4 regions of the Gibbsiella quercinecans genome follow, and region 3 is predicted to be linked to each of the others. Evidence: predicted binding sites of a transcription regulator. Region 3 holds the regulator's gene; each other region holds the start of a gene.

Evidence for each region. The regulator CRP, encoded in region 3, controls carbon source genes, mostly activating them, when cyclic AMP is high. The targets are predictions, from matches to a motif close to ATGTGANNNNNNTCACAT.
Region 1: msrB (peptide-methionine (R)-S-oxide reductase MsrB) is a predicted target of CRP. The motif match lies at 3,248-3,265, and genes of this name have one in related genera.
Region 2: deoC (deoxyribose-phosphate aldolase) is a predicted target of CRP. The motif match lies at 2,852-2,869, and genes of this name have one in related genera.
Region 4: mlc (sugar metabolism global transcriptional regulator Mlc) is a predicted target of CRP. The motif match lies at 1,486-1,503, and genes of this name have one in related genera.

Annotation. Positions count from the first base shown of each region.
Region 1 covers NZ_CP014136.1:23,751-28,984, forward strand. Annotated here, with positions in the region: gene sppA (signal peptide peptidase SppA) at 1-440, shown strand, start outside; gene ansA (asparaginase) at 642-1,658, shown strand; gene pncA (bifunctional nicotinamidase/pyrazinamidase) at 1,679-2,311, shown strand; gene ACN28Q_RS00140 (YeaC family protein) at 2,376-2,648, opposite strand; gene msrB (peptide-methionine (R)-S-oxide reductase MsrB) at 2,711-3,124, opposite strand; gene gapA (glyceraldehyde-3-phosphate dehydrogenase) at 3,472-4,467, shown strand; gene ACN28Q_RS00155 (D-hexose-6-phosphate mutarotase) at 4,553-5,234, shown strand, end outside.
Region 2 covers NZ_CP014136.1:889,689-894,922, forward strand. Annotated here, with positions in the region: gene rcsD (phosphotransferase RcsD) at 1-674, shown strand, start outside; gene rcsB (response regulator transcription factor RcsB) at 667-1,317, shown strand; gene eco (serine protease inhibitor ecotin) at 1,390-1,893, opposite strand; gene ybjG (undecaprenyl-diphosphate phosphatase) at 2,210-2,815, shown strand; gene deoC (deoxyribose-phosphate aldolase) at 2,979-3,659, shown strand; gene deoR (DNA-binding transcriptional repressor DeoR) at 3,735-4,499, shown strand; gene ACN28Q_RS04135 (HAAAP family serine/threonine permease) at 4,958-5,234, shown strand, end outside.
Region 3 covers NZ_CP014136.1:2,859,414-2,864,647, reverse strand. Annotated here, with positions in the region: gene ACN28Q_RS13220 (phosphoribulokinase) at 1-718, shown strand, start outside; gene ACN28Q_RS13215 (OsmC family protein) at 730-1,137, opposite strand; gene crp (cAMP-activated global transcriptional regulator CRP) at 1,618-2,250, shown strand; gene argD (bifunctional acetylornithine/succinyldiaminopimelate transaminase) at 2,345-3,562, opposite strand; gene ACN28Q_RS13200 (aminodeoxychorismate synthase component II) at 3,696-4,271, opposite strand; gene ACN28Q_RS13195 (helicase HerA-like C-terminal domain-containing protein) at 4,330-5,234, opposite strand, start outside.
Region 4 covers NZ_CP014136.1:5,287,533-5,292,766, forward strand. Annotated here, with positions in the region: gene ACN28Q_RS24030 (MFS transporter) at 1-387, opposite strand, end outside; gene ACN28Q_RS24035 (LysR family transcriptional regulator) at 537-1,430, shown strand; gene mlc (sugar metabolism global transcriptional regulator Mlc) at 1,593-2,810, shown strand; gene bioD (dethiobiotin synthase) at 3,043-3,720, shown strand; gene clcB (voltage-gated ClC-type chloride channel ClcB) at 3,766-5,046, opposite strand; gene ACN28Q_RS24055 (DUF1161 domain-containing protein) at 5,198-5,234, opposite strand, start outside.

The sequences.
Region 1 (5,234 bases), 2.7 Mb from region 3:
TCTCACAAATGATGCAGATGAATATTGAAAGCGGTTACCGTCACTTCCTGGAATTGGTTGCCAACTCGCGCAAAATGACGCCGGAACAGGTAGATAAAATCGCACAGGGCCACGTCTGGATCGGCAGCGATGCCAAATCCAACGGCCTGGTGGATCAATTAGGTGATTTTGATGATGCCGTGAGCAAAGCCGCACAGTTGGCAAAACTGCCGCAATGGCAGCTCAACTGGTTTGTTGATACGCCAAGCCTGACCGATATGGTGCTGGGCCAGTTTGGCGCGTCAATCCATGCGATGCTGCCAACGGCGTTGCAAGCGCTGTTGCCTGCACCATTGGCCTCTGTGGCCATGAGTGTGAACGAACAGGCGGGCTTGTTCAATAATCTGAACGATCCGCAAAACCGCTATGCCATCTGCCTGACGTGCGGTGATATCCGGTAAGCCATAAACCGGATGTCCTTCGTTTGATGCAACCCCCGCATGAAAATGCGGGGGTTTTTCTTGCAACGTTAGTAGCCGAGGCAATGACCATTCCCGCGCTGCGGCTATATAAGATAATGGCTTGCTGGCCGACGATTCGCTTTTTTTCTGCCGTTATCCCCCTATAATTCACCGCATCTTATGTTTATCAGAATTCCAGCTATGCAAAAAAAATCCATTTACGTTGCGTACACCGGCGGCACCATCGGCATGCAGCGCTCCGAGCAGGGTTATATCCCGGTTTCTGGCCACCTGCAGCGCCAGCTGGCGCTGATGCCCGAGTTCCATCGCCCGGAAATGCCGGACTTTACCATCCACGAATACGCACCGCTGATTGATTCTTCCGATATGACGCCGGAAGACTGGCAGCACATCGCCGACGACATCAAACAGAACTACGACAGCTACGACGGCTTCGTTATTTTGCACGGCACCGATACCATGGCGTTCACCGCTTCGGCCCTCTCATTCATGTTGGAGAACCTGGATAAGCCGGTGATAGTGACAGGGTCACAAATACCGCTGGCGGAACTGCGCTCCGATGGGCAAACCAACCTGCTCAACGCGCTATATCTGGCAGCTAACCACCCGGTGAATGAAGTCAGCCTGTTTTTCAACAACAAGCTGTTCCGCGGCAACCGCACCACCAAGGCCCATGCGGATGGCTTCGACGCCTTTGCTTCGCCCAACCTGCCGCCGCTGCTAGAGGCCGGCATCCATATCCGCCGTCATAACGGCATCAGCGCGCCCGCCTGCCACGGCGCGCTCAAGGTGCATGCCATTACGCCGCAGCCCATCGGCGTGGTCACCATTTATCCGGGGATTTCCGGTGCGGTAGTGCGTAACTTCTTGCTGCAACCGGTCAAGGCGTTAATCCTGCGCTCTTATGGCGTCGGCAATGCCCCGCAAAAACCCGAACTGCTTGATGAATTGCGTGCGGCCGCCGAGCGTGGCATCGTGGTGGTAAACCTCACCCAGTGCATCTCCGGCAGAGTTAACATGGGCGGCTACGCCACCGGTAACGCACTCGCCCATGCCGGCGTGGTGAGTGGTTTTGATATGACGGTTGAAGCGGCGCTCACCAAACTGCATTACCTGTTAAGCCAGCCGCTTTCGCCTGAAGAGATCCGCGCTCAGATGCAAATGGATCTGCGCGGGGAAATGAGCATTGCCGGCTAAACCGGCCGAGGACGGTAACGATGAATACAGCGCTGTTGCTGATTGACCTGCAAAATGACTTTTGCCACGGTGGTGCGCTGGCGGTAAAGGATGGCGACGCCACGATTGCCGTGGCGAATCAGGCGATGGCCGCCAGCGCGGCGCGCGGGGAGCCGGTTGTCGCTAGCCAGGATTGGCACCCTGCCGACCACCGCAGCTTTGCCGTCAATTCGCATAGCGAAGTAGGTACCCTGGGCGAACTGGAAGGGTTGCCGCAGATCTGGTGGCCGGTGCATTGCGTGCAGGGCAGTCACGGCGCGGCTTTTCACCCGCAGCTACATCAGCAGGCCATAACGCAGGTGGTTAAAAAGGGATTGGATCCGGCCATCGACAGTTACAGCGCCTTCTTTGACAATGGCCACCGGGCGGCCACAGCGCTTGACGGCTGGCTAAAGGCAAATAACATCCGCCAGTTGGCGGTGATGGGGCTGGCGACCGACTACTGCGTGAAATTCACCGTGCTCGACGCACTGCTGTTGGGCTATTCCGTCAAGGTGATCGTTGACGGCTGCCGCGGCGTCAATCTGCAACCCGATGACAGTGAACTGGCCTTACAGACGATGCACCAGGCCGGGGCCGAGTTGATTACCCTGGCCGCCTTTGTGCAGCAGTGAGCAATACAGGGTGCGGCCGGCGCCCTGCTCTGCAGTCTACCAACGCAAGCCCGAACAGCAGGGCTCACTGTGGTTTTAGCTTGGCCAGCGGCTGTTCAGCAAACTGCAGCTTCAATTCCTGCTTGCTCTTCATAACGATTTGGCCGTCGGTGCCAATGCTCATGTGCTGCGGCTCGACGTTGTTCAACGCCTGCCACAGCATCACAGCCTGCAGGCTGTTTTCCTTTTGCTCCGGCGTCAAAGCAACGCCATCCGGCCATTTGCCCAATTCAACAGCACGCGCAAGCCGCTGATAAACTTCCGGCGTCATCGCCGCGATCAGATCTTTCACATCCATCAATACTGTCTCGCTTCCAGATGAATAATTTGCTGAATCGATTTTGTTTGTAGGGTTACTGCTTAACCGGCGATCTTTTCGCCGCTCTCGCCGTCGGTAAAGCGTAACGACGCCGAATTCACACAATAACGTTCCCCTGTCGGCTGCGGGCCATCGGGGAAAACATGCCCCAAATGCGCGTCGCACTGGCCGCAGCGAATCTCAACCCGGTGCATATTGTGTGAATAATCATCAATATAGCGAATGGCGTTATCAGCAACTGGCTGATAAAAGCTGGGCCAACCACAGCCGGAATCATACTTGCTGTCGGAATAGAACAGTGGCGCATTGCAACACAGGCAGTGGTAGATGCCAGAGCGGCTGTTATGCAGCAACTTGCCGCTGTACGGCGCTTCCGTACCGCGATCTTGGGTCACATAACGCTGAATTTCATTCAGTTCCGTAACGCTTTGATGTTTTGGGGTCTCTTTAGCCATCGGTGGTTTTCTCGACAAATAGATTATCTCAACGAAAACAATGAGTAATAATAACAAAAAATTAACAACATTGCAGACGATTTTGGCCTAAACTGTAGGGCATAAAGGTTACGCAGGCATTATATGTGACCTGGATCACATATAATGCCATGTTGTTCTTTAAACTTAGCGGCTTGACCTCGTGGAAAAATGAGGCCGTGCATAAATGGAATGTGCAATAAGCGTGCAAATAGGGCTTCCAGCTTTGATTTGCCGCAATTATTGACACGATTCCGCTTGACGCTTGGTGAGGTTTTTGTAATTTTACAACCAACCTTTTATTCACTAACAAATAGCTGGTGGAATATATGACTATCAAAGTAGGTATCAACGGTTTTGGCCGTATCGGTCGCATTGTTTTCCGTGCTGCTCAGGAACGTTCTGACATCGAGATCGTAGCAATCAACGATCTGTTGGACGCTGACTACATGGCATACATGCTGAAGTATGACTCTACTCACGGCCGTTTTAAAGGCACTGTAGAAGTTAAAGACGGCCACCTGGTTGTTAACGGCAAAACCATCCGTGTTACCTCAGAACGTGATCCGGCAAACCTGAAGTGGAACGAAGTTGGCGTTGACGTTGTTGCTGAAGCTACCGGTCTGTTCCTGACTGACGAAACTGCACGCAAACACATCACTGCTGGCGCCAAGAAAGTGGTTATGACTGGCCCATCCAAAGATGCTACCCCGATGTTCGTTCGCGGTGCAAACTTCGAAAAATACGCTGGCCAGGACATCGTTTCCAACGCTTCCTGCACCACCAACTGCCTGGCGCCACTGGCAAAAGTTATCAACGACAACTTCGGTATCATCGAAGCGCTGATGACCACTGTTCACGCAACTACCGCTACTCAGAAAACCGTTGATGGCCCGTCTCACAAAGACTGGCGTGGTGGTCGTGGCGCTAGCCAGAACATCATCCCTTCATCTACCGGTGCTGCTAAAGCAGTAGGTAAAGTTCTGCCAGAACTGAACGGTAAACTGACCGGTATGGCGTTCCGCGTTCCTACTCCAAACGTATCTGTAGTTGACCTGACCGTACGTCTGGAAAAAGCAGCGACTTACGAACAGATCAAAGCTGCGGTTAAAGCTGCATCCGAAGGCCCAATGAAAGGCGTTCTGGGCTACACTGACGAAGATCTGGTTTCTACCGACTTCAACGGTGAAGTTTGCACTTCCGTGTTTGACGCTAAAGCAGGTATCGCGCTGAGCGACAACTTCGTGAAACTGGTTTCTTGGTACGATAACGAAACCGGCTACTCTCACAAAGTTCTGGACCTGATCGCTCACATCTCCAAATAATGGAATGATGTGCTGTTGATGACGAGGGCGACATTTATGTCGCCCTTTTTATTGTTTGCAGTTGCGAATAAATAAGGGCATCACGATGAACGAAAAAATCTTTACCCTACCCGTTACTGAACAAATCTCTCCGTACATCAGCCAGCGTCAGTTGGACGAGCTTCCTCTGATTGTTATCTCTCACCCTAAAGTCCGTGCAGCGGTTGCATTACAAGGTGCGCACCTGCTGGCCTGGCAGCCGAGCGGTGACGCGCCAGTGATCTGGCTAAGCAAAAATACCCCGTTCAAACAGGGCAATGCGATCCGTGGCGGTGTGCCGATTTGCTGGCCGTGGTTTGGCCCGGCGGGGAAACCCTCGCATGGTTTTGCCCGCAACCAACCGTGGAACCTGACGGCGCATGATGAAAACGATGACGGCGTTATCCTGACCTTCACGCTGAAAGACAACGAACAAACCCGCAAGCTGTGGCCACATGCCTTCACCCTACTCGCCCGCTTCAAGCTGGGGGAAGAATGTGAAATTGAGCTCGAAGCTCATGGCGATTTCCAAACCACGGCGGCGCTGCACAGCTATTTCCAGATTGGGGATATTGATACGGTCACCGTTGCCGGCTTGGGTGAACACTACATTGATAAAGTACTTAACGGCGCCGAAGCGCAACACGCTGGGGAGTTGGCCTTCAGCGGCCAGACCGATCGTATTTACACCCAGCCGGCATCTTACAGCCTGATCAAAGATCCCACTTTACAACGCACTCTGGAAGTTC
Region 2 (5,234 bases), 2.0 Mb from region 3:
AGAAGGAAGAAGAAGAGCCGGAAAAATTGTTGGACGGCGTCAAGGCGTTACTGGATATCACCTCTGAAGAGGTGCGCAGTATCGTTACCCACCTGCTGCACACCTACGGCGCGGACTGCCTGATTGCCGAAGAGCATGCGGCCAATCACAACTATGACATTCTGCTGACCGACAACCCGCAGCGGGCAGATGACTATACCCTGCTGCTAGCCAGCGACGAGCCCGGCTGGCAACAGCTGGAAAAACGTTATATTCGGGTGAATTACAACCTGAGCAGCGCTATGCTCGATGCCATTCTGGTGCTGATGGAACAGCAAATGGCCGCGCTGGAACAAGAGGAAGATCTGCTGTCGCTAACGGCAGAAAATCTACAACACTATGAAAAACAATTGAAATCAAGCGATTACTATGGCTTGTTTATTGATACAGTACCCGATGATGTCAAAAAACTGTATACTGAGGCGGGCAGTAGTGATTTCGAGGCTCTGTCACAGACCGCACACCGCCTGAAAGGCGTATTTGCTATGTTAAATCTGCTTCCGGGCAAGCAACTGTGTGAATCGTTGGAACAGCACATCGCAGATGGTGATGCGCTTCAGATAGAGAACAACATCAGTCAGATTGATTTTTTCGTCAGTAGACTGCTGCAGCAAGGTAGCCAACCACATGAATAACCTGAACGTAATTATTGCTGATGATCACCCTATCGTGCTTTTTGGCATCAGGAAGTCACTTGAACAAATTGAATGGGTGAATGTCGTTGGGGAGTTCGAAGACTCAACGGCGCTGATCAACAGTCTGTCCAAACTCAACGCCGACGTATTGATCACCGATCTCTCAATGCCGGGTGACAAGTACGGCGACGGCATCACGCTGATCAAATACATCAAACGCCACTATCCGCAGTTGTCGATCATTGTTCTTACCATGAACAATAATCCGGCGATCCTGAGCGCCGTATTGGATCTGGATATTGAAGGTATCGTGCTGAAGCAAGGTGCCCCGACCGATCTGCCCAAGGCGCTCGCCGCGTTGCAGAAAGGCAAAAAGTTCACCCCGGAAAGCGTTTCCAAACTGCTGGATAAAATCAGTGCCAGCGGCTACGGCGACAAACGCCTGTCACCGAAAGAAAGCGAAGTGTTGCGCCTGTTTGCTGAAGGTTTCCTGGTAACGGAAATTGCGAAGAAGCTTAACCGCAGCATCAAAACCATCAGTAGCCAGAAGAAATCGGCGATGATGAAGCTGGGTGTCGACAACGACATCGCCCTGCTCAACTACCTTTCCTCTGTCAGCATGACGCCGGTGGACAAAGACTAAACAAAATGGCCAGCCAACGCCGGCTGGCCGTTTTTTGTGGCAACGCCCCACCGGGTTCCCCCCTTAAAGAGCTTATTGACGCACCGCGTTTACCACCGCGTCGTTGGCCTGCCACAGGCGGTATTTCACGTCCACATCTTGCGGCACATAAACCACGATAGGCAGGCGGCTGTTGTAGCGTTGCATCGCGGCTTCACCCAGGTTTGCGGCGACAAACTGCGTTTGTTTGCTGCTATCCGGGCAGGCCATTCGAGTGGATGCCGGCGGCGAGAGTTTTTCCAGCACCAGATAATCGTAGCCCCATCCTTCCAGCGTTTTGCGCTCAAGATTGCCCCCCATGAAATGGCGGTTGCAATCCACGTGCAACGTTTTACCGATCAGCAATTCCACTTTCATGTTCTCTTCGTGCTCCAGCGGCGGCAAGAAGATCACCTGGCGGCTCATGCCCTGTTCCGCTGGCGGATAGGGAGCAACACTTTCCAGTGACGGTTGGCCTGCGCCAGCCGTGGCGGCCGCATTCGCCCCTGCACAAGCAGCCATCAGCAGGCCGGTGATAACCAGAGAAATCGTTTTCATCCGCTATGTCCTTATAATCCTAATAAATGGCAACATTCAGCTAAAACGCTACGTCCGCTACACAGCCTACCACAAGCCAAATTAAATAAACCCTCAACAGCCCCCCAGATTAAGCGCCCTTCCCTTTACTCGCCAGCACCATCCTTTTATGGTTAACCGCATTTTTGGCTTACTTGTCAGCGGGTTGCTGGTTTCGGGGCCATGCTGTTCGCGGGCAGCGCCTTCCGCAGCCAACGGCAACTGCGGGGATGAACTAACCAACTGGCTGTTTATTGGTGGGCAAGCAGCAGGCAATGCCCACTGTGAGGGAATTATCATGGAACAACTGAATCACGTGCTTTTCATCGCGATCGATGCCACCCCGGCATCCCCCAAATGGCTGATTGAATTCGCCCTGTTCCTGGCCCGCGATATGATTGCCATCGTACCGCTGCTGATCGTGGGGCTTTGGCTATGGGGCCCGAAGGATCGCCTGGTATCACAGCGTGAAGTGGTCAGCAAAACCACCATCGCCCTGCTGTTTGCCATGGCCACCGCCACGGCGATCGGCATGCTCTTGCCTTATGAAAGGCCGTTTGTCCCCGGTTTTGGCTATACATTCCTCGCTCATGCGCCGGATAGTTCATTTCCCAGCAACCACGGCACGGCCATCTTCACCTTTGCGCTGGCCTTCCTGTGCTGGCATCGGGTGTGGTCCGGCATTCTCCTGATGGCGATCGGCGTGGGCATCGCCTGGGCGCGGGTGTACCTTGGCGTGCACTGGCCGCTGGACATGGTGGGTGCGTTCTTGCTGGGCATCGTCGGCTGCCTGTTCGCCCAGTTGGTCTGGAACCTGTACGGCGATGCCATCGCCAGTACGCTTGGCCGCCTGTATCACGCCCTGTTCGCCTTGCCGATTCGCAAAGGCTGGGTAAAAGAATAACGCGCAAGCGGTTAGTTTGTTACTCAAGAAACACCAATGTTAGCAAAATCACAATTTAAGCTTTAAAAGCTGGGTATATCGGCCTTATACGCGGGTGATGTATTCTTTTCTCACCAAAATGTTATGATACTAACATCACCACTTTACCGTATCAGGGACCACAATGACGACCGAACACATTGATTATGCGCGCTATATCGATCACACCTTGCTCGCCATGGACGCCACGGAAACGCAGATCGCCAGGCTGTGTGAAGAAGCCCAACAGCACCATTTTTATGCAGTCTGCGTGAATTCGGGCTATGTCCCGCTGGCGGCGCAATTGCTGCAGGAAAGCGACGTGAAAATCTGTTCGGTTATTGGCTTCCCGCTGGGCGCCGGCCTGACCATTGCCAAAGCGTTTGAGGCCAAAGCCGCTATTGCCGCCGGCGCGCAAGAGATTGATATGGTCATCAACGTCGGCTGGCTGAAAAGCGGCCTGCTAGATGCAGTGAAGGCAGACATCGCGGCGGTACGCGAAGTTTGTGACGCAATCCCACTGAAGGTGATCCTGGAAACCTGCCTGCTCAGCGATGAACAAATCGTTCAGCTGTGCGAAATCTGCCGTGCGCTTGACGTCGCCTTTGTGAAAACTTCCACCGGCTTCAGCACCGGCGGCGCCCGGGCCGAACACGTTGCCCTGATGCGCGCCACCGTCGGCGAGCAAATGGGCGTGAAAGCCTCTGGCGCCGTGCGCGATCGCGCGACTGCCGAGAAAATGATCCAGGCCGGCGCCACCCGTATCGGCACCAGCTCCGGCGTTGCCATTATCGCCGGTGAAAAAGCCGCCAACGGCAGCTACTGACGCGACGGCGGCGCCCTGCCAGCGGGCGCCGCAACCCCCCCGCTTGCACAGGCATTTTTTGAGTAGCAGAAACCGATGGAAACCCGGCGCGCAGAACGTATCAAGCAACTAAGCCTGGCCCTGAAAAACGCGGACAAGCTCCATGTGAAACAGGCCGCCGCCCTCTTGGGCGTTTCGGAAATGACGGTGCGCCGCGATCTTAGCGCCGGTCATGCCACCGTCACACTGCTGGGCGGGTATGTAGTGGCCGATTTACGCCACGGCGCCGCCACGCGCTATTCGCTTACCGATCAGCAAACCCAGCGGCTGCCGGAAAAACGCCGCATCGGTGCGCTGGCCGCTGCCCTGATTAACAGTAACGATACGGTTTTTTTCGACTGCGGCACCACCACGCCAGCCATCATTGATGCGATTGACGACAGTCTGCCTTTTACCGCCATATGCCATGCGCTAAACACCTTCCTGGCACTGCAGAGCAAGCCCAACTGCCGCGTGATCCTGTGCGGCGGTAGTTTTAATCCCGCCAATGCCATCTTCAGCGGTCTTGGCCAGCATAGCGAGCTGGATCATATCTGCCCGACGCTCGCTTTCATTTCCGCCGCTGGCCTAAGCCTGCAACATGGCGCCACCTGTTTTAACTTCGACGAATTGGCTATGAAGCACCGAGCCATACGCATGGCGCAGCAGAAGATCCTGGTGGCCGATCACAGCAAATTCGGCGTAGAAAAGGCCGCCGTCATCGCCCCATTGCTCCAGTTTGAGCAGGTGATTACCGATCGCCCGCCGAACGCGGAATTTAGCGATTTCTTCACCGCACACGGCATAGCGCTCCATTGCTAAGGCCATGTCGTTGTTCCGCGCAAATCTCGGCTGCCACGCGTTGCATTTACACGCCATATTTCATGAAAATGTGATATCAATCACTAAAAGAGCTTAATCCGGGTTTTTAGCTAGATCTGCACGAGCAGTTAAAATATATTTCCACCCAGAAATAAAAGGGTAGTTTTTTGTGTGGTTAATTATCCACCACACAGGATGAAAAACAGGCATCATACTTCCGCCCCCGCAAGATAAAACATCCATTACCTGCGCCGATTAACGCACAAAAAATCGACAAAATAATAAATAAACGCACAAATCACGCATAATAGAGCAAGATCACGGTTGTTTATTCCAAAACCCGCTATCTTGCGGCCATCAAAATCGGCAGCGTTAACCCCGGCGGCGGTGGCGCCTGCGTTTTCGATTTTATGTTTCGCTTTGAACGTTAAATAAACGTGTTCACTTCGGAGATATCTATGGACACCATACAGACTGGCACGATTGCCTCTACAGCCGTGGAATCCAGCAGTACCTGGCGCAAAACAGACACCATGTGGATGTTAGGCCTGTACGGCACCGCGATCGGCGCCGGCGTGCTGTTTCTCCCGATCAATGCCGGAATTGGCGGCCTAATCCCATTGGTTATTATGGCGATCATTGCTTTCCCAATGACCTTTTTCGCCCACCGCGGGCTGTGCCGCTTTGTGCTTTCGGGTAAGAACCCCGGTGAAGACATCACCGAAGTGGTGGAAG
Region 3 (5,234 bases):
GATGGACGCCGCGATCCGCAAAGCACGCGATCTTGGCCGCCACATCAGCTATTTCGGCCCGGAAGCCAACGACTTTGGCCTGCTGGAACAAAGCTTTATTGAATACGGCAAACACGGCACCGGCCGTTCGCGCAAATACCTGCACACTTACGACGAAGCGGTGCCCTACAACCAGGTGCCAGGCACCTTCACCCCCTGGGAGCCCCTGCCGGAACCCACCGACGTGCTGTTTTATGAAGGGCTGCACGGTGGCGTTGTCGCCGACCATCATGACGTCGCCAGGTATGTCGACTTGCTGGTGGGGGTGGTGCCGATCGTCAACCTGGAGTGGATCCAGAAACTGATCCGCGATACCGGCGAGCGCGGCCATTCACGCGAAGCGGTGATGGATTCCGTGGTTCGCTCGATGGAAGATTACATTAACTACATCACGCCCCAGTTTTCACGCACCCATATCAACTTCCAGCGGGTGCCGACGGTGGATACTTCCAACCCGTTCGCCGCCAAAGCGATCCCGTCGCTGGATGAAAGCTTTGTGGTGATCCACTTCCGCGGCCTGGAGCAGATCGACTACCCTTATCTGCTGGCGATGCTGCAGGGTTCATTTATTTCGCATATCAATACATTGGTGGTGCCGGGCGGAAAAATGGGGCTAGCAATGGAGTTGATCATGGCGCCGCTGGTGCAGCGCCTGTTGGAAGGGAAAAAAATCAAGTAATACGTTGGGCGTCACTCCACCGCGCGGATTTCAAAGCTGTGGGTGACGCTGGCGGCCTTACCGAGCATCAGCGATACCGAGCAATATTTCTCCGCCGACAGATTCACCGCACGCTCAACAACGTTATCGGTAAGCCCTTTACCGGTAACAATAAAATGCAGGTTGATATGGGTAAATATGCGCGGCGCCTCCGTGCGGCGCTCTGAGGTCAGTTTTACCTCACAATCACGCACATCGTTACGGCCTTTTTGCAGAATCGAGACCACGTCAATCGCGCTGCACCCGCCAACAGACATCAACACCATTTCCATTGGGCTTGGCGCTTTTTCCCCGGCGTTGCCGTCCAGCAACACCTGATGGCCGGAGGCGGATTCGCCCAGGAACGTCAAACCTTCCACCCACTTGATTCTTGCCTGCATACTCGTTACTCCGCTTGGTTTATGCAGCCCAGACTACGCTTTCGCGCTAAAACTGGCAACGGAACCTGACGTGAATCATGCTGAAGCGAGACAACACAAGACACTGGCCTCACTCTGTGCTAAAACCACACTAGACTGTGTCCTGTCATTGCGCGTGAATGCGGCGGCAATCGCGGGCTTTGCGGCAGTATGTTGTCTTTTTGCCGGCTCCACGATTAATGGCAGGGCTCAGTCTGAAAATCCCCTTTCCAATGAGCAGGCTCCAGGGAAACGTTCGAGGAAAGGTGCCTGACGTGGTATGTTAACAGAATGTAGCTTGCAGCATTTCCGGCAAGTCAATATGCTAAAGCAGTAGCATATTTTATGGCACGCCTCAAAACCTGTTGATAGCCACCACGCGCACGTGGGCTAAAACATGTTTTACAGGGAACTCTGATCCCTGTGACACAAGGCAGCGATTACAACAGAGGATAACAGCGAATGGTTCTCGGCAAACCGCAAACAGACCCGACTCTCGAATGGTTCCTGTCTCATTGCCATATCCACAAATATCCATCCAAAAGTACGCTGATTCACCAAGGTGAAAAAGCCGAAACGCTTTACTACATCGTTAAAGGCTCCGTCGCGGTGCTGATTAAAGACGAAGAAGGTAAAGAGATGATCCTGTCCTACCTCAACCAGGGGGACTTTATCGGGGAACTCGGGTTATTTGAAGAAGGCCAGGAGCGCAGCGCCTGGGTAAGGGCGAAAACCGCCTGTGAAGTGGCTGAAATTTCCTATAAGAAATTCCGTCAGTTGATCCAGGTGAACCCGGATATCCTGATGCGCCTGTCTGCGCAGATGGCAAGCCGGCTGCAGGTTACTTCAGAGAAAGTGGGCAACCTTGCTTTCCTTGACGTTACCGGGCGTATCGCACAAACCCTGCTAAACCTGGCAAAACAACCGGATGCCATGACTCACCCGGACGGCATGCAAATCAAAATTACCCGCCAGGAGATCGGCCAGATTGTCGGTTGCTCACGCGAAACCGTCGGCCGTATTCTGAAAATGCTGGAAGATCAAAACCTCATTTCTGCCCACGGCAAAACCATCGTGGTTTACGGCACGCGTTAATCACACGCTGGGCGCCAGGAAATAGCAAACGCCCCGTGGCCAACCGGCCACGGGGCGTTTATTTTGCACGGCGCTAGCTCGCTGTGCCCGCCGCTTAGGCGTTTATCACGTCCTGCACCGCCAGTTCAAACAGCGCCATCCCCGCGTCGATATCTTCCAGTTCCACCACCAGCGAAGGCGCAAAGCGGATCACATCTGGCCCGGCGTTAAGGATCATCAGCCCACGCGCCGCCGCCGCAGTCAGAAACTCACGCGCCTTGCCGTGATAGCCCGGCACCAGTTCCGCGCCGATCAGCAGCCCCATCCCCCGCACTTCGGAGAAAATCGCGTACTTCTCGCCAATCCGTTGCAGCGCCTGCACAAACAGGCCGTGGCGCTGTTCAATGCCGCTCAGCACCTCTGGCGTGTTGATGACGTCCAGCGCCGCTTCAGCGACCGCACAGGCAAGCGGGTTGCCGCCGTAGGTAGTGCCGTGGGTGCCCACGTGCATCACCGAAGCGATTTCCTCGGTGGTCAGCATGGCGCTGACCGGGAAACCGCCGCCCAACGCTTTAGCGGTGGTCAGGATATCCGGCGTTACGCCATAGTGCATATAGGCGAACAGCTTGCCGCTGCGCCCCATGCCGCTTTGCACTTCATCAAACACCAGCAGCGCCTGATGGCGATCGCACAGCTCGCGCACCCCTTTCAGGAACGCGGCGTCCACCGGCATAATGCCGCCCTCGCCCTGGATGGGTTCCATCACCACCGCGCAGGTGTGGTCGTCCATCACCGCCTTCACGGCGGCCAGATCGTTGAACGGCACGTGCACAATGTCGGCAGGCTTCGGCCCGAAGCCGTCGGAGTATTTCGCCTGGCCGCCGACCGAAACGGTAAACAGCGTGCGACCGTGGAAAGCATTATAGAACGCGATGATTTTGGTCTTGTACGGGCTGTGGCGGGTAATTGCGTAATGCCGGGCCAGTTTAAACGCCGCTTCGTTGGCTTCCGCCCCGGAGTTGGCGAAAAATACCCGATCGGCAAACGTCGCCGCAATCAGCTTACTGGCCAGGCGCAGCGCCGGCTCATTGGTAAACACATTGCTGGTATGCCACAGGGTTTCCCCCTGCTCTTTCAACGCCGCGACCAGCGCCGGGTGGCAGTGGCCAAGCGCCGTCACCGCAATACCGCCAGAGAAATCAATATACTCTTTCCCTTGCTGATCCCACACGCGGCTGCCCTGGCCTTTCACCGGCACAAACTGTGCGGGTGCATAAACGGGCAAAATTACCTGATCAAATGTACTACGGCTGACTGTGGATTTTTCGGTCATTCTTGGGCCCCACCCTGTACGCAATAAGAATTTATCGTTGCCATTAAGTGAAAATATAATCACAAAATATGCATAAAAAACCACTCAAGGGCAAACCTAAATCATCAAAAGCAGGTAAAAAAAACCTAACCGATTAACTCTTAAGGAAATTGCCCAAAAGCTGATGCCCCTGCTCGCTAAGAATGCTTTCCGGATGGAATTGTACCCCTTCCAGCGGCAGCGTGCGGTGGCGGATCCCCATTACCTCATCACGTACCCCTGCACGCTCGCTCCAGGCCGTCACCTCAAAGCAATCCGGCAACGTAGCGGCCTCCAGCACCAGTGAGTGATAACGGGTTACGGTCAACGGATTATTCAAGCCGGCAAACACGCCGCGGCCGTCGTGGCGAATGGCGGAGGTTTTGCCATGCATCACATTGCGGGCGCGCACGACGCTGGCGCCAAACGCCTGCCCCAAAGCCTGATGGCCCAGGCAAACGCCGAGGATCGGCAAACGACCGGCAAAATGGCGGATCGCCGCCAGGGAAATGCCGGCCTCATTCGGCGTGCACGGGCCGGGGGATATCACCAGTTGCCGCGGAGCCAGGCGTTCGATGTCGGCCAGTTGCAGTTCGTCGTTGCGTTTGACCAGCACCTCGGCGCCCAGCTCGCAGAAATACTGATAAAGATTATAGGTAAAGGAGTCGTAGTTATCGATCAGCAGCAACATACTCAAATCAACTTATTATAAAAATAACGGTGTTTTCTTGCGTTGACGGGGCTGGCGCTTATTTTTTGCGGCCGCCCATGATTGAACCTAACACACCGCGCAGAATTTGGCGGCCCAGATCGCGCGCCATACTTTTCGCGGCGGTCTGCACGATGCCGTCACGCTTGCCGCCACGCGGGCCGGTTGAACCGAACAAGATCTCGTTCAGCCCCCCCATCAATCCCCCACCGGCCGGTTCCTGCGCCGGTTTGCTCGCCGGCTGGCCGGGCTGCGGTTTACCCACGGTAGTAAAGCCTTCAGCAGAGAGTTTCTCGTAGGCCGACTCACGATCCACCATATCCTCATAGCGGCCGTACAGCGGTGATTTATTGATGGCGCTATTCAACCCCTCGGCGCCCAGCATCCCCATTTTCGATTCCGGCGCGATAACCATGGCGCGCTCCACCACGTTAGGCCGGCCTTTTTCATCCAGGAAAGACACCAGCGCTTCGCCCACGCCCAGCTCGGTAATCGCGGTTTCCGCATCAAACGCCGGGTTGGCGCGCAGGGTTTGCGCCGCCGCCTTCACGGCTTTTTGATCGCGTGGGGTAAAGGCACGCAGCGCGTGCTGCACGCGGTTGCCCAGTTGGCCAAGCACGCTGTCTGGAATATCCAATGGGTTTTGGGTGACGAAGTAAACACCCACGCCTTTGGAGCGGATCAGGCGCACGACCTGTTCAATTTTGCTCAGCAGCGCCTCTGGCGCATCGTTGAATAACAGGTGCGCTTCGTCGAAGAAGAACACCAGCTTCGGCTGTTCCGGATCGCCGACTTCCGGCAGTTGTTCAAACAGCTCCGCCAGCAGCCACAGCAGGAAGATGGCATACAGTTTCGGCTGATTAATCAGCTTATCAGCCGCAAGCAGGTTGATCACGCCGTGGCCGTTGCTGTCGGTACGCATCAGATCGTTGATATCCAGCATCG
Region 4 (5,234 bases), 2.4 Mb from region 3:
CAAGATGCCTTGCCAACTGCTCATAAACGCGCAGATTAGCGTGCAAACGGCGGCCAGCAGCAAAGCGACGACCATCACCGACTTGCGGCCGATGGCATCGGAAAGCGGCCCGGTGAACATCAGGCCTATCGCCAATAATGCGGTGGAAAGCGACAGTGACAGGCTACTTTCCGCCGGCGAGATGCCAAAATCCTGCGATAACACCGGCAATATGGGTTGCACGCAGTAGAGCAAGGCGAAGGTCGCTAACCCGGCAGAAAATAGCGCCAGCGTCACGCGCATAAATTGCGGCGTGCCACGTTCAATATAAGGGAGTCTATTTAGGGAAGCGCGTTTGGTTTTTGGTGCTGGGGCCGTGTCATCATTGGCGGCCGGCGTCGACGGCATAGCGGCCGCTGAACGCTGAGGGGTTGTCACAGTGTTTCCTTACCGAACTTCGGGTGAGTTAAATAGGTGCTACGTTGGTGTGGAAAATGATAGGTAGCCCGTACTATTTTGTCTAATATATTAATCATTAAAATTGATACGTATTAAATATGAATATTGAGCTAAGACACCTCCGGTATTTCATTACCGTGGCTGAAGAGTTGCACTTTGGCCGCGCCGCAGAGCGGCTGCGTATTTCCCAGCCGCCGCTGAGCCAACAAATTCAGGCACTGGAAGAAATGGTCGGCGCCAGGCTGTTGTCCCGTAACAGCCGCAACGTGACGCTCACGCAGGCAGGGGAAATGTTCCTCAAGGAAGCCTATCAGGTTATCGATCAGGTAAACCGGGCGGCAGAAAAGGCCGCGCGCCTTGAGCGTGGCGAAATAGGGGAGTTGACCATCGGCTTTACCTCTTCTGCGCCGTTCATTACCGCCGTGGCCCGAAGCCTGCGGGCATTTCGCCATCAGCACCCGGAAGTGCACATCAAAATGCAGGAAATCAACTCCCGGCAGCAGTTGAACCCATTGCTGAACGGCGAACTGGATCTGGGCGTTATGCGTAATACCCGCCTGCCGGACGCGCTTTGCCATGAGGTGTTGTTGCATGAGCCGCTTGTGGCAGTGGTACCGGCGGGGCACTCGCTTAACCAGATTGCGCCCGGCGGGCTGCGTTTTCACCATCTGGCGCAGGAACCGTTCGTGTTTTTCGCGCGTGAAGTCGGCACGGCGTTATACGACGAAACGCTCTCGATGCTCGGCCGCGCGGGTGTCACTCCGTTCATTACCCAGGAAGTGGGGGAAGCGATGACCATCATCGGCCTGGTCTCCTCCGGGCTGGGTATTTCCATTCTGCCGGCGTCTTTTGCCCGGGTTAAAATTGATGGCGTTCGTTACCTGCCGTTGGCGGAACCGGAAGCGTTGACCGAAGTGTGGCTGGTATTCCATCGCCAACGGCCGCTAACCGCAGCGGCCAAGACGCTGCAGGCGCTAATGCTACGGCGTTAACCGCCAAACTTTACGTGGCACAAATTGGTGTTACCTGCAGCGAAAAATGGCGAATTTGTGCTGTAAATCACATAAATAATCAAACAGTTGACGCCTTCTGATAAAAGCTCCACCATAGCCACTAATCTTTATTTAGAAGCGCGAAAATAGTAGGAGCAGCGTGTGATCGCGGACGGGAAGCCTGGGCATATTGACCAGATTAAGCAGACCAATGCCGGTGCGGTATATCGGCTGATTGATCTGTGGGGGCCTGTTTCGCGCATTGAGTTGTCAAAACGCGCGCAGCTCGCGCCAGCCAGCATTACCAAAATTGTGCGTGAGTTACTTGAAGCCCACCTGGTGAAAGAAACCGAATACCAGGAAGTAGGCAGTCGCGGCCGGCCGGCGGTGGGGTTGGTGCTGGATACCGAAGCCTGGCATTACCTTTCAATCCGCATCAGCCGGGGCAGTATTACGCTGGCGCTGCGGGATCTTAGCAGCCGTTTGGTGGTTGAAGATCTGCTGGCGCTTGCGGCAGATCACCCAGAGGCGCTATTGCAGCGGATCGTCACTGAAATCGACCAGTTTTTTATCCGCCATCAACAGAAACTCGAACGCCTCACCGCGATTGCCATCACTTTACCGGGCATCATTGACGTCGCCAACGGCATCGTGCACAGCATGCCGTTTTACGACGTGCGTGAAATGCCGCTCGGCCCGGTGCTGGAAGAGCGCACCGGGCTGCCGGTGTTCATACAGCATGATATCAGTGCCTGGACTATGGCTGAAGCGCTGTACGGCGCTTCCCGCGGCAACCAGAACGTGATTCAGGTTGTGATCGACCATAATGTCGGCGCCGGGGTTATTTCCGGCGGCAGGGTGCTGCATGCCGGCAGCCACAGCGTGGTGGAAATTGGCCATACCCAGGTTGATCCCTATGGGAAACGTTGTTACTGCGGTAATCACGGCTGCCTGGAAACTGTCGCCAGCATTGAAAGCATTCTGGAACTCACCCAGCAGCGCCTGAACGGTGCGATAGATTCGATGTTGCAGGGCGTGCCGTTGAGCATTGAATCGTTGTGTGATGCGGCGTTGGCGGGCGATCAACTGGCGAAGGACGTTATTCTTGGCGTCGGCCATAGCGTGGGGCGCATTTTGGCGATCATGGTTAACCTGTTTAATCCGGAAAAAATCCTGGTGGGTTCGCCGTTAAACCGCGCCGCCGATATTCTTTTCCCGGCCATTCTTTCCTGCATTCGCCAGCAGTCGCTGCCCGCCTACAGCGAGCAGATTAAAGTGATCTCGACGCAGTTTTTCAATCAGGGCACGATGCCCGGCGCGGCGCTAGTAAAAGAAGCGTTATATAACGGCTCGTTGCTAGTGAAACTGCTGCAGGGTTAATAAACAGGCGTAATAACATTTTCTGTTTTAACAACAAATATTGAGCTACCTCAATCCGCTTCGGATCGCCATCCCATAGACTTTTGCTTGTCATAGGCTGTGTCTCTTTTGGCCGCTGCGCCACGCTAACGTTTTGCCGTCAACGTGAACGGTGGTGGCGCTTGGTTCTCTCTCTGGGTTTCAGTCTGCATATTCAGCATCATTTTTATTAACGGAGTTTTCCGGGGCATTCATGTTAAAGCGTTTATTTGTGACAGGTACGGATACCGACGTCGGTAAAACTGTGGTTTCTCGCGCGTTGTTGCAGGCTTTTGCGGCACAAGGACGTTCTGTGGCAGGGTATAAGCCGATTGCGGCGCACTGCCTGGAAACTGATGAAGGCGTGCGCAATAAAGACGCTTTGGTTTTACAGGCATCGTCAACCATGCCGTTGTCTTATGAAGAAGTTAATCCTATCACCTGTATGGATGAGGTTTTCCACGCCCATGCAACGCAGGATATTGAATACAATGTCATGAGCCGCGGCCTGCAGCAGCTTTCCGCCAAGGCAGATACCGTGGTGGTTGAAGGCAGCGGCGGCTGGCGGGTGCTGATGAATGATTTACGCCCATATGCAGAATGGGTAGTGCAGGAGCAACTGCCGGTGATCCTGGTGGTCGGCATCAAATTAGGCTGCGTCAGCCACGCATTGCTGACGGCGCAATCGATCATTAACGATGGCCTGCCGCTGTTGGGCTGGGTAGCCAACCGCATCAACCCGGGGTTGGCTCACTATGCTGAAACCATCGATGCGCTACAGTTGCGTATCCCGGCGCCATTGCTGGGCGAGATCCCGTATCTCCCACGTGCCGAGCAGCGGGAACTGGCGCACTATCTGGATATTTCCCCATTGCTCGATCGCGAGGCATAACGTGCAGTTCGTTCACGCCCGCAGCTTTGGCGCGGGCGTGAATGCCTAAGCATTGTGGTAAACCGAAACCTGGCGTAGCCCGCGTGAAACGGTGGTGGCTACCACGCAAGAAAGCAAAAACCCCGGCAGCAACGCATATTCTCCCGTCATTTCAAATACCATTAGCGCGGCCATGACCGGCGCGTGAGTCGTGGCGGCAAGAAAGGTTGCCATCCCGGTCAGCGCCATTAGCAATGGTGTAGTGGCGCCCAGCGCCGGCCACATGGCGCACAGTTGTCCAATGACTGAACCCAAAGCCGCGCCAACAAACAGCGTGGGGGTGAAAACGCCGCCCGGGGCGCCGGAGCCGCTGCTGGCCAGCACCGCCAGCAGCTTACATAGCAGGATCGCACTGACCAGCAACGCGCCCGGCGGTGCCGAGAGCAGCGCCTGCACCACGCTGTAACCATTGCCCCAGGCCTGGGGAAACACCAGCGAAAGCAAACCGACAATCAACCCGCCGAGCGCCAACTGAAACGGCGGCTTCAGGCGCAACGCGCGGAAACCACGCCCGCTGGCCGCCAGCCCCCACAGAAACAACGGGCCGCCAATCCCGGCCACGACGCCCAGCAAGGCCATCAGCAGATATTGCAACGGCCAGGGCGAAGGAAGGTTTTCGACGGCATACAGCGGCGCCTGGCCGCCATTGAGCAGGTTGGTAAGCAGCAGGGCGCTGACAGCCGAGATCACAACTGGCCCCAGAGAGGCCAGCATCAAGGTACCGAAAAGGATTTCGGCGATAAACAGGCTGCCGGCCAGCGGCGCATGATAGGCGCTGGCCATACCGGCGGCGGCGCCACAGGCAACCCATAGTTTCCATTCACGCGCGTGGGTAAAGCGCTGGGCAAACACCGATGCCACCAATGCCGCCAGCAGAATCATCGCCCCTTCACGGCCGATAGCGCTGCCGCTGGAGACCACTAACAGCGAAGCCAGACACTTCACCAGGCTGGCGCTGACGCCAAGCCGCCCGTCGCCGGTTTCGATCGCTTCCATGTAGTCGGTTGGCGCCGCCGGGCGTTGGTGCCGGTAGCGTTGATAGATCCAGAGCAGCAGCCCTGCCGCCAACCCGCCCAGAGCCGGCGTCAGCACCCGTCGCCAGCCCGGCAGCGCTGCCGCCGCGGCAACCAGGCTGCCGCTGTTGTGATCCAACAGCAACCATTCAAGCAGCAGCATGGCGCTATGGAATCCCCAGACGGCCAGTGCGGCGGCCAGGCCAATAAAAATGGCGATAAATAGCCGCCGCAGCAGGGCGCGATATTGGTACAGGTGGGCCCAAGGTTTCATATGTCTTTCAAAGTAAGCGAAAAAGGGAAGGCGATGCGTACATTGTGCGTGTCTGTGCAGGTGAAAACCAGAGAATTGTTGCGCAGGGAACAATAGGTGGGATTATCCCAAAAGAGAGGGGCCGTTGCTACGGCCCCTGGGGAAGTGCGGATTACTGCGGCGCGCCGCTATCCTGGCTGGCATCACTG